4 regions of the Paenibacillus sp. GCM10023250 genome follow, and region 1 is predicted to be linked to each of the others. Evidence: riboswitches for the same ligand, from Rfam matches in the RefSeq annotation. Region 1 holds a riboswitch; each other region holds the start of a gene.
The links. A riboswitch is a leader RNA that binds a small molecule or an ion and turns the genes downstream of it on or off. The one in region 1 is predicted to bind cyclic di-AMP.
Positions count from the first base shown of each region.

Region 2: it holds a riboswitch for cyclic di-AMP, as region 1 does, so the genes downstream of both, ACFPB1_RS22150 (C40 family peptidase) here and ACFPB1_RS07535 (3D domain-containing protein) in region 1, are expected to answer to the same signal.
Region 3: it holds a riboswitch for cyclic di-AMP, as region 1 does, so the genes downstream of both, ACFPB1_RS23625 (hypothetical protein) here and ACFPB1_RS07535 (3D domain-containing protein) in region 1, are expected to answer to the same signal.
Region 4: it holds a riboswitch for cyclic di-AMP, as region 1 does, so the genes downstream of both, ACFPB1_RS19525 (histidine kinase) here and ACFPB1_RS07535 (3D domain-containing protein) in region 1, are expected to answer to the same signal.

Region 1 covers NZ_JBHSHY010000006.1:25,022-29,226, forward strand. Annotated here, with positions in the region: gene ACFPB1_RS07530 (ATP-binding protein) at 19-1,167, shown strand; cyclic di-AMP (ydaO/yuaA leader) riboswitch at 1,234-1,435, shown strand; gene ACFPB1_RS07535 (3D domain-containing protein) at 1,544-2,368, shown strand; gene ACFPB1_RS07540 (polysaccharide deacetylase family protein) at 2,534-3,397, opposite strand; gene ACFPB1_RS07545 (acetylxylan esterase) at 3,539-4,205, shown strand, end outside.
Region 2 covers NZ_JBHSHY010000038.1:37,380-41,584, reverse strand. Annotated here, with positions in the region: gene ACFPB1_RS22160 (S8 family serine peptidase) at 1-1,371, opposite strand, end outside; gene ACFPB1_RS22155 (hypothetical protein) at 1,686-2,105, shown strand; gene ACFPB1_RS22150 (C40 family peptidase) at 2,242-2,736, opposite strand; cyclic di-AMP (ydaO/yuaA leader) riboswitch at 2,741-2,905, opposite strand; gene ACFPB1_RS22145 (hypothetical protein) at 3,243-4,061, opposite strand; gene ACFPB1_RS22140 (M1 family metallopeptidase) at 4,097-4,205, opposite strand, start outside.
Region 3 covers NZ_JBHSHY010000046.1:26,893-31,097, forward strand. Annotated here, with positions in the region: gene kdpA (potassium-transporting ATPase subunit KdpA) at 1-573, opposite strand, end outside; gene ACFPB1_RS23615 (potassium-transporting ATPase subunit F) at 622-699, opposite strand; gene ACFPB1_RS23620 (hypothetical protein) at 938-1,372, opposite strand; gene ACFPB1_RS23625 (hypothetical protein) at 1,501-1,947, opposite strand; cyclic di-AMP (ydaO/yuaA leader) riboswitch at 2,061-2,225, opposite strand; gene ACFPB1_RS23630 (NADH:flavin oxidoreductase) at 2,617-3,729, shown strand; gene ACFPB1_RS23635 (methyl-accepting chemotaxis protein) at 3,869-4,205, opposite strand, start outside.
Region 4 covers NZ_JBHSHY010000028.1:54,877-59,081, forward strand. Annotated here, with positions in the region: gene ACFPB1_RS19525 (histidine kinase) at 1-1,664, opposite strand, end outside; cyclic di-AMP (ydaO/yuaA leader) riboswitch at 1,842-2,036, opposite strand; gene ACFPB1_RS19530 (DUF445 domain-containing protein) at 2,286-3,545, opposite strand; gene ACFPB1_RS19535 (LacI family DNA-binding transcriptional regulator) at 3,946-4,205, shown strand, end outside.

The DNA.
Region 1 (4,205 bases):
CGGAGGATGGATCGGACCATGAGGCGGACAGCCGTTTACTGCAATCGCGTGCTTGCTTCGAAGTTGAAACGAACGCTTATGCTCCGGACGGTCGGGCGCAAGGAACAGGATGCGCACGATCTTCATCCCGATTCCATGAGCTACCGCCGGCTGATCAAATATTTGCCGGAGCCGATCTTCGTGCATGACGGCGATACGGTCATATTCACCAACCAGGCCGGACTGCGGCTGCTCGGGGTGACGGAAGCCGAACTGCTCGCCAAGCCGTTCGTCAGCCACTACTTCCATCCCGACTACCGCGAGACGGCGCGGCATCGGCTCCAGGCGATCATGGGCACGGACGAGCCCAACGAGTTCGAAGAGTCGAAGCTGGTCAGCGCCGCGGGCGAGATGATCGACGTCGAGGTCTCGAGCACCCGCATCCGCAACTATCCCGGCAGAGGCACGGTCGTGCAGAGCGTGTTCCGCGATATTCGCGACCGGAAGCGGGAAGAGGAAGCGCTGATTCAATCCGAGAAGCTGTCGGTCGTCGGCCAAATGGCGGCCGGCATCGCGCACGAAATCCGCAACCCGCTCACGTCCCTCATCGGATTTTCCAAATTTCTCAAAACGAGGATCAACAGCTACCACGATTTTTTCGACATCATGCTCGTGGAGCTGGACCGGATCAATACCATCGTGCAGGAATTCATGGCGCTCGCCAAGCCGCAGGCGAACCAATTCCGCCGGCACGACCTGGTCAAGACGATCCAGAGCGTCCTGACGCTGCTCGAGACGCAGGCGATCATGAACAACGTCCAGCTGTCCGCCAGCTACGACGCCGAGACGGCCGAGCTCCTCTGCGAGGAGAATCAGCTGAAGCAGGTGTTCGTCAACGTGCTCAAGAACGCGATCGAGGCGATGCCCCAGGGCGGATCCGTCGCCATCCGGCTGAAGTCGGCCGGCAGCCGGGACATCGCGGTGTCGATCGAGGATCAGGGCATCGGCATTCCGGAAGAACAGCTGCCTATGCTCGGCGGTCCATTCTTCACGACGAAGGACGGCGGGACGGGGCTCGGCCTCATGATCTGCTATCGCATCATTGAAGGCCACCGCGGCAGGATCGACATCGCCAGCGCCCACGGCAAAGGCACGACGGTGACGATTTCCTTGCCCAAAAACGAGTGAAACGATGCACAGGCGCGGCCTATTGGGCGGATTTACCGGTAGGTTGCCCGGAGCGACTGTGTTATCCTATTACGCGAGCCGAAACGATTACTCGTACGGGGGATTTTTTGGGAGCAAGTCACGTTGCTCCGTTCTCGTCATCTGATGGGCATCACATGACGGGTTCACCGCGCTTTGGCGCTGGGGTGAATCGCGCGTTCCCGCGCGTAGGGTCGAACTCCTCGACCCGAATCCGACAACTAACCTCGTAGGCCGCATGCGAAGATGGCGTCTTTGTTCCGCACTCGTTCGGCGGATCTGTCCTCTTCGTAATGACGTTCTTATGCCTGCTTCTGAAGGGGCATGGGACCGTAAATCTTAAGGAGGAACCGACAACATGAATCTTCATCATTGGAAGAAGGGCATCGTGGCCGCCGCGCTCGGCCTCGTTATTTTCGCCCAAGGCGCAGCCGCGCACGCGGAAGGCACGTACAAAGCGAAAGACAACGACACGTTCTGGAAGCTGTCGCAAAAGTTCGGCGTCAGCGTCGACCTGCTGCAGCAAGCGAACCCGTTCGTGGAGGCAGGCAACATCTATGACGGCTTGATGCTGGTCATCCCGGCGGCCGATAAAGCCAAGACCGTAGGTCCGGCACGCATCCTGAAACAAGAGGCCAAAGCTCCGGCGGCGAAGAAATCCCCGGCAGCCGAAGCGAAGAAATCCGCGGAGAAGATGGCCGTGAAAACGCCGGCGAAGAAGGCGGCGAAAGCGGTAACCACCGCTTCGAAAGCCAAGAAAACGACCGTTAAGCAGACGACCGTTAAGCAAACGGCCGTTAAGAAGCCGGCCGTCACCAAGCCGCAAGGCGACAGCGTAACGGTAAACGGCAAATCGTACGCCTACTCGGACGTCTTGAAGGTCAAAGCAAGCGCCTATACGGCAGCGGCCTCCGAGAACGGCTGGGGCCCCGTCGACTACTTCGGCAATCCGCTGAAGCTCGGAACGATCGCGGTCGATCCCGACGTCATTCCGATGGGAACCAAAGTGTTCATTACCGGCTACGACCATGGCGGATTGCCGTCCGGCGGCATGCTTGCGGTCGCGTCCGACCAAGGCAGCGCCATCTCCGGCAACCGAATCGATATTTTCGTTCCGCAATCGCAGAGTCAAGCAAGCAAGTTCGGATTCCAGAATGTCAAGGTCTTCATCCTCAATAAATAGGCACACGACGACAAACGGCAGCCCCGCGCGGGCTGCCGTTTTTTGCGCTGATGGTTCGCATGTAACCGGATCGAGCGGATCGGTCGGTGCGCTGCCGCTCCTTCCAGCAATCGGCCCCGCGCACGGCCGGATGCCTCGTCTGGCATTCGCCAGCCGCCGGCCGGCTCAGGGCAGCCGGCGGGCCGCCGGGCGCCCGAGCAGTTCCGGCAGCGTGACGATCGCGTAGCCTTTGCTCCGCAGCAGCTTGATCAGGCGCGGCAGCGCCGCGATCGTGCCGGACAGATCCTGCCCCGTGCCGCCGCCGGCATGCTGCAGAACGATGGAGCCCGGCTGCAGCGTCCGCTTGATGTTGATCAGAATGGCGCTGCTGTCGATGCTTCGCCAGTCCTCGGAGTCGACGTCCCAGTTGACGACCGTGAAGCCTCTTCCGCGCAGCCATTCCACCTGCGCCGGCGTGATTTCGCCGTATGGCGGCCGGACGAACCTCGGACTGTAGCCGACGAGCGGCCGCAATATCCAGTCGGTCCGCAGAACCTGCTGCTGCATGGCGTACAGCGAGATTCGCGAGAAGACGGGATGGTTCAAGGAATGATTGCCGATGATGTGGCCTTCCCGCTGCATCCGCCGCACGATCGCGGGATGGGCCGCCGCGCGCTGGCCGACGACGAAGAATGTTGCCCGGACCTTGTAGCGCGCCAGCGTCTCGAGCACCTGCGGCGTGTAGCGGGGATCCGGCACGTCGTCGAACGTCAGCGCGACTCGGCGGTAGCGCCGCGAGCCGCCGATGACGAAGGCGCCGGGATAGCGCTGCTGCAGCGCCACCCACGAGATCGCGGGCCGCTTTTTCTTGGGGCGCTGGGCGCCGGAGAACGCGCCGGTCTCCTCAGGCTGCTGCGCCGCTTGTTGACGGTACTCGCTTCCCGCCGCGGCCGACCGCATGCCGCCGACCGGCTCCGCCCCCGCGGACGCAGCCAGCAGCATGCAAACCGCCAGCAGCAGCGCTTTTCGCGCATCCCCCCATCTTCGCATGGCCGTCCCTCCTTCATGATGTCATTTTGCCCGCGGGCGTAATCGCGCATTCACGAATATCGGAATCGCTACTTTACAGCGGTGTATGGAAGACGTACCATGAGGAGGAACTCATTTCAAGCGAAAAGGGGTAGCGTGCCGATGCCAATGATCGATATGCCGCTGAATGAATTGCAAACGTATTCAGGACTCAATCCGAAGCCTGCCGATTTCGATGACTATTGGGAACGGGCGCTGGCGGAGATGCGCGCCGTCGACGCCGCGGTCGAGCTCGTACCGAGCGAATTCCAGACGCCGGCGGCCGAATGCTTCGACTTATATTTCACAGGCGTCCGGGGCGCGCGGATTCATGCCAAGTACGCGCGTCCGCGCCAGGCGGAGCGGCCGCATCCGGCGGTCATCCAATTTCACGGCTACAGCGGCAGCGCCGGCGATTGGACGGACAAGCTCGGCATCGTATCGCTAGGCTTCTCCATCTTCGCCTTGGACGTCCGCGGGCAAGGCGGTTATTCGCAGGACAGCGGGGGCGTAACGGGCACGACGCTGAACGGCCATATCATCCGCGGCTTGGACGATCATCCGGACGAGCTGCTGTTCCGCCACGTCTTCCTGGATTGCGCGCAGCTGGCAGGCATCGCGATCGACAGCCCGGAAGTGGATCCGGAGCGCGTCTACGCCATGGGCGGCTCGCAGGGCGGCGCCTTGACGATCGCCTGCGCCGCGCTGGAGCCGCGCGTCAAGAAGCTGGCGCCGGTGTTTCCGTTCCTGAGCGACTACCGCCGGGTGTGGCAGATGGACTTGGCCAAGG
Region 2 (4,205 bases), on a different contig from region 1:
CGGCTGCTTCCCGTCGTTGATGCCGTTGAATACGATGACCGCCTTCGCGCCGTGCGCCTTGGCGATGGCGACCTTGTCGACGAACGCGAGGTCGCCGCGGGAGAGGAGGACGACCTTGTCCGTGACGTCCTTGCCGGCGTAGTCCGTGTCGTAGCCGAGTCCCGCATAGACCGCGCCGATCGGGTCCGTGCCCAAGTAAGCGGCCAGATCCTCCTGTCCGGTCTGCCAGCCCATCGCTTGGGTGCCGACCGGATGCTCGGCATCGAACGAGCTGGCGACGGTGCCCGTGAAGTACGGCGCTTCCGTCGTCGCCGCTCCGACCGAGATGGCGAGCTGGGAGCTGGCCGGCGATCCCATCGTGTAGTAGTCCGGTCCGGCGTTGCCGTTGGCGATGACCGCCACGACGCCGGCGAGCACCGCGTTGTTGATGGCGGCGGCATCCGGCGTGTTCACGTCTTTATCGATGTCCGAGCCGAGCGACAGGTTGATGACGTCCATGCCGTCCTCGACCGCCCGTTCGATGCCTTCGATGACCTGCGCGGAGGAGCCGCTGGACTTGCCGGTCTCCATATCGAACCCCAGCACCTTGTACACGTGGAGCTCGGCGCCGTACGCGACGCCCTTCTGCGCGTATTCCGCGTTCTCGCTGTTCGCCTGGCCGGAGATCGTGCCGGAGACGTGCGTGCCGTGGCTGGTGCCGAGATTTCCGGTTTCCGCGTCCGGGATTTCCTCGTACGGGTCGTTATCGTCGAAGTAGGCGTCGTACCCGCCCTTATAGGCGCCGGCCAGATCGGGATGCGTGTAGTCGACGCCGGTATCGATGACGCCGACCTTCAGCCCTGCTCCGGTGTAGCCTTCCTCCCACGCCTTGTCCGCCCCGATTTGCTCCAGCGGCAGGTTGTCGTAGTAGAGCGGCTTGGTCGGATCGCCGGCCGGCGCGACGTCCGGCACGCTGTAATACGTGCTGTTCTCGAACACGGACGTGACGCCCGGCAGCGCGGCGAGCGCCGGAATCTTGTTGGCCGCGATCGTGACTTCGAGGCCGTTCAGCACGGTGTTGAATTGATGGTTGACGGCCATGTCGAGGCCGATGCTCCGGGCCGTTTGGATGAAGGATGCCTGCTGTTTGTCGGCGGCCTGCCGGGCCGATTCCTCGGTCAGCGTCGTGATGCCGTTCGCGCTGGCGAAGCTGCCGACGGCGCCGGGCTGGCCCGAGAGCGTCACGATGACGCGCGTTTTGGCGGAGGAGGCGGTGTCGATGCGGGGAGAGATGAAGCCGCGGATCGGCGAGGCCGGGTGTTTCGGTCCGCCCTTGAGAGTGACGGAGCCGGTGCTTTCGCCGGAAGCGCTGACTTGATACGGGAGACTCATCCCCGCGGTCAATGCTGCCGCCAGGGAAATCGAGAGCAGTTTCCGGGTTGTGGTACGGTTACGCAAAGAACATGCACGCCCTTTCCAAGCTTGAGGTATGAGATGCGAATCTATAAATCTTGTAAACGCCAGTAACCTATTATTTACAATTAATTAAGGCGATGGGAAAGTCAATAAAGATTTTGCTAAATTATTTAATAATTTAAATAATTGAATCTTTCGAACTATTAGGCAGGTCAATCGACAAGCTTAAGTCGCATACATATAGGCCTACGGAAAAAGGCTTCGGTGCATCTGCGGTAGGAGGGACCGGTATGTCGAAATGGCGGGACAGCTTGGAGCGGCGCTTCATGGAATGGCGGCGGCTGGAGTATGCGGTGGAGTGCGCGCTGGCGGGCCGGCGCGTGCTGCGCGTCGCGGGACCGCGGACGCCGCGGCTCACCACGGCCGTATCGGTGTCGGTCAGACGGGAGGAGCTGGGCGCTGTGGCGGAGACGTTCCCGGCGGGGCTGGCCTGCTTCTGTCTCGGGGAACTGACGGCGGAGGGGCGCGCCGCGTTCCTGCGGGCCTGGCATGATCGGCTCGAGGCCGGGGCGACCGTCGTGCTGGCCGACCGCCGCGGCGAGGGCTGCGAGACGCCCGCGGAGCTGGCGGACCTGTTCGGTCCGCATGCCCAGGCGCTGAACGTCGAGGTCGGCCCGACCTTCTGGTGGGTCCGCTACGTACGGGAGTAACCGCGCGCGTTCCCGCCGACACAAACAAAGCCGCGGCTGCTTGTCTCGGGAAGAGAAGCAGCTGCGGCTTTGCCTGCAATGCCATTGCGGGGCGGTCGTCCCGCCTCGCCGGCATTATACGTGCGTCTTGCTAGGATCAATCGTCGTTATCGCCCGGCTCGTCGGCAGGGTCGTTCGCGTATTTCTCGAACGTGGACTGGTTCATGACGCGGCGCGCCGTTACGTAGCGCTTCACGTAATAGGAATCGCTCAGTCCGTTGATCGCGACGCCTCTGCTGGTGGACGCGTGCGCGAACTTGCCGTCGCCGATGTAGATGCCCACGTGCGAGATGCCGTTACCCGTCGTATTGAAGAATACGAGATCCCCGGGGATCAGGTCGTCCTTGGCGATTTTCTTGCCCAGCGCGGCCTGCGAACGGGATGCGTGCGGAATGTCGACGCCGAGTTTCTTGAACACGTACATCGTGAATCCCGAGCAGTCGAACCCTTTCGTAGTCGTGCCGGAGTAAACATAGGGTGTTCCGATCAGATCGTCGATGACGCCGTCCATTTTCGACTGCGCGGACACGCTGCCGGCTTGGAAGACGAACAGCATCGCGATACCGATCACTAGCGCGTAAAGCTTCTTCAAAACGGGAAACTCCTTCCGGTGCCTACGAGGTTAGCTGTGGGGTTCGGTTGAAGGCTCCCTATGATCGCCTCTGGCAGGCGCGGTCTTCGGCAGACCGGCTGTCGGGATCAATTCACCCAGGATGGTTCCCCCGTTTCCCTCTTGCAAGGGAATTCGGCAAAATTTTCATTTCTCACGGCTAACTATTCGATCATTTTGTCGCATCTCCTTCCAGGTTCATCCTTTGTTCACACATTAAAATTATTAGAATGCAACCTTTTGTCTCTCATTTTCGTATATTAGCGCCGTTTTCAGGGCCGGAAGCGGCGTTAACGGGCGTTGTCGGATTACGAAAGGATCGGGCTCTGCCAGCGCGCTTCGCCCGGCTCGGCAGACGTCGAAAAGCCCCGTCGCGGACGCGTACGGGGCAGGGCGAAAGTCCTAGGATATGCGATTCGCGCAGTCTCCTGCGCGGCTGCTCGCCTGTCGGCGCCTAACGGGCAGGCGGGGGGCCGCCGCGCCCGGCGTTACGGCTGCTTGGACTGCCAGACGTCGAACTGGGAGGCCGCCGTCCACACCTTCATGATCGTGCGAATCAGCTGATAGCCTTGGTGGAGCACCAGCGCGAGCAGCCCGGCCCACAGCATCGACACGGAGGCGATCGTCATGCTCGCCAGGGCGCCGATGCCCCACATCGCGAGCGACACGCCGGCGAAGGGCAGGAAGTTCGCGAGGCATTGCCAGAGGCCGCGCATGGAGCCGCTCCCGGCGACGGCGCCGAATTGCATCGCGAGGAAGAGCAGGTGGAGCAGCACCGCCCAGAGCAGCCATCCGCCGGCCCAAGGCCCGGCCTGCTTCGCGAATTCCGTCAGCGTGCCGCTCGTCAGCAGCAGGTCGAGCCCTTTGGGCAGGAGCCAGGCGGCCGGCGCGAGCGTCAGCGTCGTCTCCGCGAGGTAGAGCAGGGCGACCGGCTTCCAGGCCGCGCGAATGCCGCTCAGGAACTTGGTCCCTTGCTCGTCGCTCGCGCGGTGCAGGGAGTGGAACAAGCCGGCGTTCAGGAACGGCGTCACGAGCATCCGCCCCGCCAGCAGCCCGCAGAAGAGCAGGGCGTACGGCCGGAACGCGTCGGTCTTCATGAGCTGGAACTGCGATTCCGTCAAGAACAGTGAGACGGCGCTGCTGCTGGCCGCGTACGAATCGGGAAACCGCTTGAGCAGCGGCACCGCGATGCCCTCGATCGTCCGGTAGAGGAAGAAGCCCCACAGCAGTTCGTACAGGAACAGCAGGATAATGATATAGAAGTGCTTCGTCGTCAGCTTCCAGCCTTGCTTGATATGCGTCCTCATCCGTCAATCACCTCCTTCATTAATCGTGGCGGGCGTTACCAGGCGAGGGAAGCGAAGAGCGTCTCGGCCAGCTTCGATAGTCCGACGCTCCAGCGCGTGCGGGTTTTCTCATCGAGGTCGGCCTTCATGAAGTTGTTGATGTGC
Region 3 (4,205 bases), on a different contig from region 1:
GAACACCAGGAACAGCGCGACGATGAAGCTGAGCGGCAGGAACACCCGCGTGATCGTGCGGGTCATGTCGACGTAGAAGTTGCCGAGATTATCCTGCCGGCCGATCAGGCCGCGGATGAACGCGACCGCGATCGCGAAGCCGGTCGCCGCCGACGTGAACATCGGGAACGTGATCGCAATCAGCTGCGACAGGTAGGACAATCCGTTCTCCCCGCTGTAGGACTGCCAGTTCGTGTTCGTGATGAACGACGCGGCCGTATTAAACGCTTGCCCGGCGGGCATGTTGCCGATGCCGTCGGGATTCAGCGGCAGGTAGCTCTGCAGCCGCAGGATCAGATAGATCAGCAGCAGCATGACGAAGTTGGACAGGAGCACGGCGCCCACGTACGCGCGCCAGCCCATCGATTCGCCTTCCCGGACGCCCATGATCCGGTAAAGCAGCCGCTCGACGGGCCCGAACACCCGGTCCAGCCCCGTTCTCTCCTGCGAGAAGACTTTGACAAGATAAGCGCCGGCCGGCTTCACCAAGAGCATGATGATGACCAGCGTGACGGCGACTTGAACGAATCCCATAGCCATAGCGATATTTCCTCCTCAATTAATGAAGCAGCGATCCAAGGTTTAAAACTTCTCCGGCTTCACCAAGACGAAACCGAGATAGACGATCAGGGCAATGGCGATAATCCCCATGACGACCATGGCTGAACCTCCTTCGCGTAATGTGGGCCGCGCCCCGCGCCGGCCGCTTCCGCCGAACCGCTGATGCGCCCGGGCGCCGCCGGATCAGGCGCGTCCGCAAAAGGCCCGGAATCCCCAAAAGAGCCCGAAAACGACCGCAGCCAAGAGCACCATCGTAATATCGTTAACCATCCGCATACCCTCCTCCGCTGCTTTTCCTCCGTTTACAGATACTTTCTTTCAATTAAAACTTTTTATGCTACTCCAACAGAGAACCGAGGGCTCCCGCCTGGACGTGCACGATATGGTCGGCGCCGAGCCCCTTGTAGATCAGCCGCCCGTGCGTGCGTCCCGTGACGACGTACACCGGCTGGTCCGTCCACTTGCGGATCATGCGCAAATACCTGCAGCACAGCGACAGGCTGCTCTCGAACAGGAACGCCTTCCCGACGGGTCGTTCCGGCCGCTCCCACGTGTCCGGATCGATCGTGTTCACCAGCAGAATCGACTCTACGCCGAGCTTGGCGAGCTGCTGCCGTTCGGCGACGCTGTTCGTGACGGCCGTAAATGGCAGTCCCTTCATGAGCAGCTGCTTGATGAACTGCTCGCCGGCCTTGGTCATGGCCGACACGACGATCGCCTGCGCCGTCTGGTGCGCGGCCGTCTGCTGCGCGGTTGCTTCCCTGTCCTTCACGTCTTCATCCCTGCTCCCTTCATTCGCACACCGTCATCTTAACGCCGTTTCCCATAAATTCGGGGTAAAGAGTGCGGCGCCGCGCGTAAAAAAAGTATAAAAATGACGGCAGTCGCCCTGAATGTCTCCTAAAAAATGACATACGCCTGCGCATGCTCGAAGCAGTACGCGTGGTCGTGCAAGCGGACGAACAGCGGCTCGTCCGGCGCGTTCGCGCGGCCCGCGGCCAGCTCGCGCAGCGCGGTCTCCGCCGCGAGCGACCGGACGTCGCCCCAGACGTCGTGCTTCAGGCTCGCCTCCAGCAGCCCTTCGCCGACCGTGTGGTGCTTGAACCCTTGGAACGCGCACGCCCAGCGGATAAAATCCCCCTTGAGCGCGCACTCGCGAAAGACGCCGATCCCAAGCTCGCCCGTCGTCGAGCCGAGCATGAGGATCCCGCAACAATCCTTGATCGTGGAATCCGGCAGCAGCACCTGCGCCGACTCCCGGTCGAACCGGAAGCATTCGATTCGTTCGATCGTCACCTTGTCCATTCGTTCCCGCCTGTGCGTGGCATCCGTCTGCACCGCTTGCATGTTCGTCACTCCTATAAATTGGGATAAAAAAAGAAGCCGGGAGAAGAGATGTCTCTGCTCCCGGCTTCCAAGGCAGCGCAAAGAAAAGCAACGCTTCGCGCGCGTTCGGCCTGGTCGTCTCTCTTGTCCGCTTGCGAGGTTAGCTGCCGGATTCGGGCCAGAGTAAGCCCTACGCGCAGGCGGCGCCTGCATGCGATTCACCCCGTGAAGCCGGTCCTGGCGACAGGCGGCTTCGGTGGTTCCCCCGCTCCCATGAAGGGATTCAGCGTTCGGATAAGTTGTGGATGCTTCTAATCGTAGTCCCGGCAGGGAAAATTGTAAAAAGCCGCAGCGCGCGCCATGGCGCGCGCTGCGGCGAATTCGCGCGATGAAAACGCGCTCAAATCGTTCGATTGCGGACGAACCCGCCAATTGCTCCGGAAAGCTTCCGTTTTCCACGCAGGCAGCAGACGGCGGCAGGCGGCGGCGGACGGCGGCGGCAAGATGCCGGACGCAACGTGCCGGCGGGATGCGCAATACCGGCTATGCGAATTGAAATTCAGGCCTTCATGGAGTAAAGTGAGGACATGGATTTCGTTTCCAATTCCAAGAAGACGGAGTCCCTGTCCCGCACTCGACCGTCCGTCCCTTGTCATGCATAATCCGATGAATCACGAGGAGGAAATCACGATGACCACCAATACGGCGCAAGCGCTGTTCGAATCTTTCCGGTCTCCGAAGCTGTCGCTCGACAACCGGATCGTCATGGCCCCGATGACCCGCGGCTTCTCGCCGGGCGGCGTCCCGGGCGGCGACGTGGCCGCCTATTACCGGCGGCGCGCGGAGAACGGCGTCGGCCTGATCGTCACGGAAGGCACGCTGATCAACCATCCCGCTGCGGGCGCCAGCACGAAATGGCCGCATTTCTACGGCGAAGATGCCTTGAACGGCTGGGACGGCGTCGTCCGCGCGGTCCACGAGGCCGGCGGCAAAATCATGCCGCAGCTCTGGCATGTCGGCATGGCTCGCAAAGAGGGCACGGGCACGCACCCCGAGGCGCCGTCCGTCGGCCCATCCGGGCTGAACCTCGCCGGCGAACGGGTCGGCGAGCCGCTGACCGAGCGCGAGATCGCCGATCTGATCGCGGCGTACGCGCAGGCGGCCGCCGACGCGAAGCGGCTCGGCTTCGACGGCATCGAGCTGCACGGCGCCCACGGCTACCTGATCGACCAATTCTTCTGGGCCGTCACGAACGTCCGGACGGACGCGTACGGCGGCGACCTGGTGAAGCGGACCCGCTTCGCCGCCGAGATCATCGCCGCATGCCGGCGCGCCGTCGGCCCCGACTTCCCGATTATGCTGCGGTTCTCCCAGTGGAAGGCCGACGCGTACGACGCGCAGCTCACGACGACGCCGGATGAGCTGGCCCGCTTCCTGGCGCCGCTCGTCGACGCCGGCGCCGATCTGTTCCACTGCTCGACCCGCCGGTTCTGGGAGCCGGCGTTCGACGACGGAAGCGGCCTGAACCTCGCCGGCTGGACGAAGAAGCTGACGGGCAAGCCGACCGTCACCGTCGGCTCCATCGGGCTCGACCTGGAGTTCACCCGCTTCTTCAAGGAGCGCAAAGGCGCCGGCACGGCCGGCATCGAAGAGCTGCTCGAGCGGCTCGCGCGCGGCGAATTCGATCTCGTCGCCGCCGGGCGCGCGCTCCTGAACGACCCAGAGTGGGCCGTCAAGATCCGCGAAGGACGCGGCGACGAGCTGCGCGCGTTCGAGCTGGAAGCGACGCAGCGCTTGTACTAATCCGAATCGCGCGCTGCGCAATGCGCAGCGCAAATAAGGCTGTTCCCGCCCGGGCGGGAACAGCCTTATTGCGCGTTGGTCCGCGCTCGGCCCGGCAAGCGGCCGCGCGCCTCGCGAGCGGCGGCGCCTCCGGCCTAGCTTACTGCCGCGCGAACTTCTCCAGCATCTCGCCCGCCGTGGACGCGATGTGCTCGAACGCCGCGTCAAGCTCCTTCACGCTCTCCGCGTGATGCCCCATGTCGCGCTTGATCCGGTCGATGTCCGCGCTGATCGCCCTCAGCCGTTCCTGCATCGCGCCGAGCTGCTCGCGGATGTTCTGGGAGGCGTCGCGGCTCTGGGCCGCCATCCGCCGGATCTCCCCGGCCACGACCGAGAAGCCTCTGCCGTATTCGCCGGCGTGCGCGGCCTCGATCGAGGCGTTCAGTCCGAGCAGGTTGGACGTGTCCGCCAGCTCCTGCACGACGCCGATGATGGAT
Region 4 (4,205 bases), on a different contig from region 1:
GTCTCCGTCACGGTCGTGCCGCAAATCTTCTCGATCGAGTCCTTCAGGCTCTCCAGATGCTGCACGTTCAGCGTGGCGATGACGGAGATGCCCGCATCCAGCAGCTCGCGGATATCGTCGTAGCGGTGCGCGTTGCGGCTTCCCGGCGCGTTCACATGCGCCAGATCGTCGATCAGCACGACCTCGGGATTGCGCGCAAGAATCGCGGCGACGTCCATCTCCTCGGCCTCCGAGCCGTTCGCCCCCGCCTTCAGCCGCGGCATCGCGGTCAGCTTGCCGATCTGGGCTTCCGTATCCGGTCTGCCGTGCGTCTCCGCGAAGCCGATGACGACGTCAATGTCTTTGCGGAGCAGCGCGTTGCCCTCGCGGAGCATCATGTACGTCTTGCCCGCTCCCGGCGCGGCGCCGATATACACCTTGAACCGGCCGCGCCGGATGCGCTCGATCTTCTTCTCGAGCTCCTGCTCGCTCAAGCGGCGGTACGGCTCGGATGGCTTCAGCACGGCGCGCTTCGTCGGCAGCACCCGTTCGCCCTCGTGCTCCGCGCGGTCGGCCATGAAGAAGACGTCGATGTTGCGGACGTGCTTCAGCAGACTGCGGGCGATGGAGCCCTGCCGGAGCTCCTCCGTGCGGGTCTGCTTGGAATGGCCCATGACGATCCTCGTCGCGTTGATGAGCATGGCGTAGCGGATCAGCGCGCGCGGCACCTGTTTGCGGCTCGTGATCGCGATTTCCCGAAAGCCCGCACCCACCTTCTCGACGAGCTTCAAAATCGATTTCTTGAACGCTTCCCGTTCCTTGGTCGGCTCCTGCGACGCGTCCGTGAAGACGACGACCTGCAGGTCGCCGCCGAGCCGCTTCGCAATCTGCTGCCCGCGGCGAATGTAGAGCGATCCGTTCACGTGGTACTGCGCCGCGACGAGAATCCGCTCGGACGCGCCGGACGGCCCGATGAATCCCTGCTCCTCGCGGTATTTCTCCAGCGACTCGTTCACGCCCTCCGCCATGAGGCGAAGCGCCAGCTCGCGCAGCTTGCCGACGTTGCCGCGCTTCAGCAGTTCGGGGTCCTTCACGTTATTCAGCCGGCCTTCGCTCAGCCGGTTCAGGATCGTCTCCGGCGACACGTCGATCAGCCGCACCTCGTCGGCGAGCTCCAGCAGATCGGCAGGCACCGTGCATTCCGGCTCGATGCCGGTCAGCTTCTGCGCCTGCTCCTTCACGCCTTCCAGCTCATAGACGTTGACCGTCGTGATGACGCTGATGCCGCGGCTGAGCAGAAACCGGATATCCTCGCGCCGCGTCGGAAACCTGGCGCCGGGCCGGTTCTCGTGCGCGAGCGAATCGACGAGCAGCACCTCCGGGTTGCGGTCGACGATCGCATCGAGGTTCAGGTCCTTCTTCTCGGCGTCGCCCTTCATCCAGTGGATGCTCGGAATGCGCTCCAAATCCGCCAGCTGCTCCACGGTCTCGGGCCGCCGCATCGTCGACACGGCGCAGACGGCCACGTCGATGCCTTGCTCCTTGAGCGCCTGGCCCTCGCGCAGCATATGATAGGTTTTGCCCGAGCCGCTGACGGCGCCCACGTAAATTTTCAGCCGCCCGCGGTGGATTTTGGAGATGGATAACAGCAGTTCCTCCGGAGTTTGTCGCCGGTAGCCGGCCATAACGTTATACCCCTTTCATGCCCATACATATAAATTTTCATGTTGCCCGGAATCTTATGCTCGCCACGAAAACGGACATCAAAAAAGAAGCCAGCAAAAGACGGCCTCCAATTCAGAGAACGCCTCTCGCGGCTTCTAGGCACACTGTATCTGTAGTGGCTGTTCGCACGCATATTCGTCGCCTCTCTCGGTCGCTTACGAGGTTAGCTGTCGGATTCGGACATGAGAGCCGCCCTACCCGGGACGCGAGGCTATGCGCCTCCGCCCGGGATTCACCCCTGATGGCAAGTCCGGAAGCGCGCGGCTTCGGACAGACTTGTCATGTCGTTGGTTCCCCCGTTTTCCTGTTCGGAAATTCAGCGTTGTCGATTACGTTGTTAAGCATGACTCATGTTACGCCGAAGCTTGACTTTTGTAAAGGAACTCCGTGCGCACTCCGTCCCGCTGTACGTGCAACGGACGCAAATATAGCGCTTACAAAGGCGGCGCGCTTCAGGAATCTCGCGCTACCTCACTTTATGACCCGTTTCCGTAATTACCGGCGAATGCCAGGGGCCGCCGGCGGCCTGGCCCCGGTACGATCGTCCGGGTTCCGGCGCGCTGGCCGCGGGCGGCCGGGAATCAGACGTTCCCGGTCGCCATCTCGATGCCCCGCAGCGCGAGGCCGATCAGGAAGCCGCAGAGCGCGCCGTTGACGCGGATCCATTGCAGGTCCTGCCCGACCTTGTCCTCGATCAGCTCGACGAGCTGGTCGTTGTCGAGCCGGTCCAGATTCTCCTTCACGAACGAGCCGATCCGGGCATGGTTGCGCTCGATCAGCGCCGCGGCCTGCTTCTTCAGCCAATGCTCGGCGTCCCGCACCAGCGCCTCGTTCGCTTCGATCCGGTCGAGCATCCCCTCGACGGCCGGCCACGCCTTCCCGGCGAAGTCCGGCGCGCTCAGGAATTCGAGGACCTTCTCGCGCAGCCGCTCGAACAGCTTGCGCAGCTCCCCCTCTACGTCGAACGCCTGGAGCAGCTCTTCGCGCATCAGGTCCAGCCGGCCGGATTCCGCTAGCTGCGTCACGAGCGTATCGAGCGCCTCGCGCAGCTTGCTCATGACGATCCGGCGGCGCTCCGTGCCCGGAAGCTTCAGCTCGGCGAGCTTCGAGAGCGCGAACTGCTGAAGCATCGCCCCGAGCTTGTCCTCCTCGAGGTAGCCGATGAACGCGTTCACGGCGAACGACATCAAGCCGCCGAGGTTGAGCCCCTTGATCAGCGTCATCACCGCGCTGCCGAGCTCGCGCTGCATGCCCTCCGTGGCGACCCACGTCTCCGCGCGCTCGAGCAGCAGATCGAGCATCCGCTCGTCCGTGCCGTCCTCCTCGGCCTTGCGAATGAAGCCGCGCAGCGCTGCCTCCAGGTCGATCCGCCGCACCGCGGCCTCGATCTCGCCGGACAGCAGCGGCACGACCCGATCCGCGTCCACGCTCCGCAGCACGTCCGCGAGCAGCAGCGGCAGCCGCTCGCTCTCGACCGCCGAGCGCAGGGCGCCGCGCACGACAGGCAGGAGCTGCTCGGCCAGCTCGACCTGCCGCAGCTTCTCGAGCATGCTGTCCTTCGCCAGCAGCCGCTCTTCGAGGACGCGCACGATGCCGTCGGACATCTTCTTCCGGTTGCGCGGCAGCAGCGCCGTGTGCGGAATCGGAATGCCGAGCGGGTGGCGGAACAGCGCGGTCACGGCGAACCAGTCCGCCAGCCCGCCGATGACGCCGGCCTCGAAGCCCGCGTGCAGCAGCCCGAGACCGCCGCCGCGGAAGGGCAGCGTCGCCGCGAAGCCCGCGGCCATCGCGCCGAGCGAAAGATTGGCCATTTGTTTGTTTCGCTTCTTTACTTTCGCCATGATTCTCCTCCTAGGATTGCTACCTACACCATACCATTATGGGCGAGCCTGTTGCAAAAATCCGGCCTGCCGCGCGTGTTTACCCTATATAATGAAGGGCTTGCGCTCCCGTCGTTACGATGAGTGCAGCCAGGTTTGGCGCCGGATTCGATCGTTCATGGGATGGAACTGCAGCCATCGCGCGGGCTCGGCCCGTGAATTTCGCGATTGCGATTCCCCGCCTTCTCCGCTACAATGAATCCATACCCCAAAAGTTAAAGCGCTTATACTTTTAATGCCGTGAAGCGATCCGCCGGCGTCGCGCGCTGCGTTAGCCCGGTTTATAATTTACCCCGAAAATTAAAGCGCTTAAACTTAAATCGCCTATCCGCCATTCTAATGAGGAGCTGATCGAGGCCGCATGAAAGTCAGCATTTTCGACGTCGCCAAAAAAGCCGGCCTGTCCGTCGTGACCGTCTCCCGCGTGCTGAACGGCGCGGAATCGGTGCGCGAGGCGAACCGGCAAAAGGTGCTCGCAGCGATGAAGGCGCTGGATTACAGGCCGAACGCCGCGGCGCGCAGCCTGGCCAGGGGCAAGACGGGCGTCATCGGGCTGATTCTGCCCACGCTGCAGGATTCGTTCTTCGACGCGATCGCGAGCGAAATGAACCGCATCCTGGC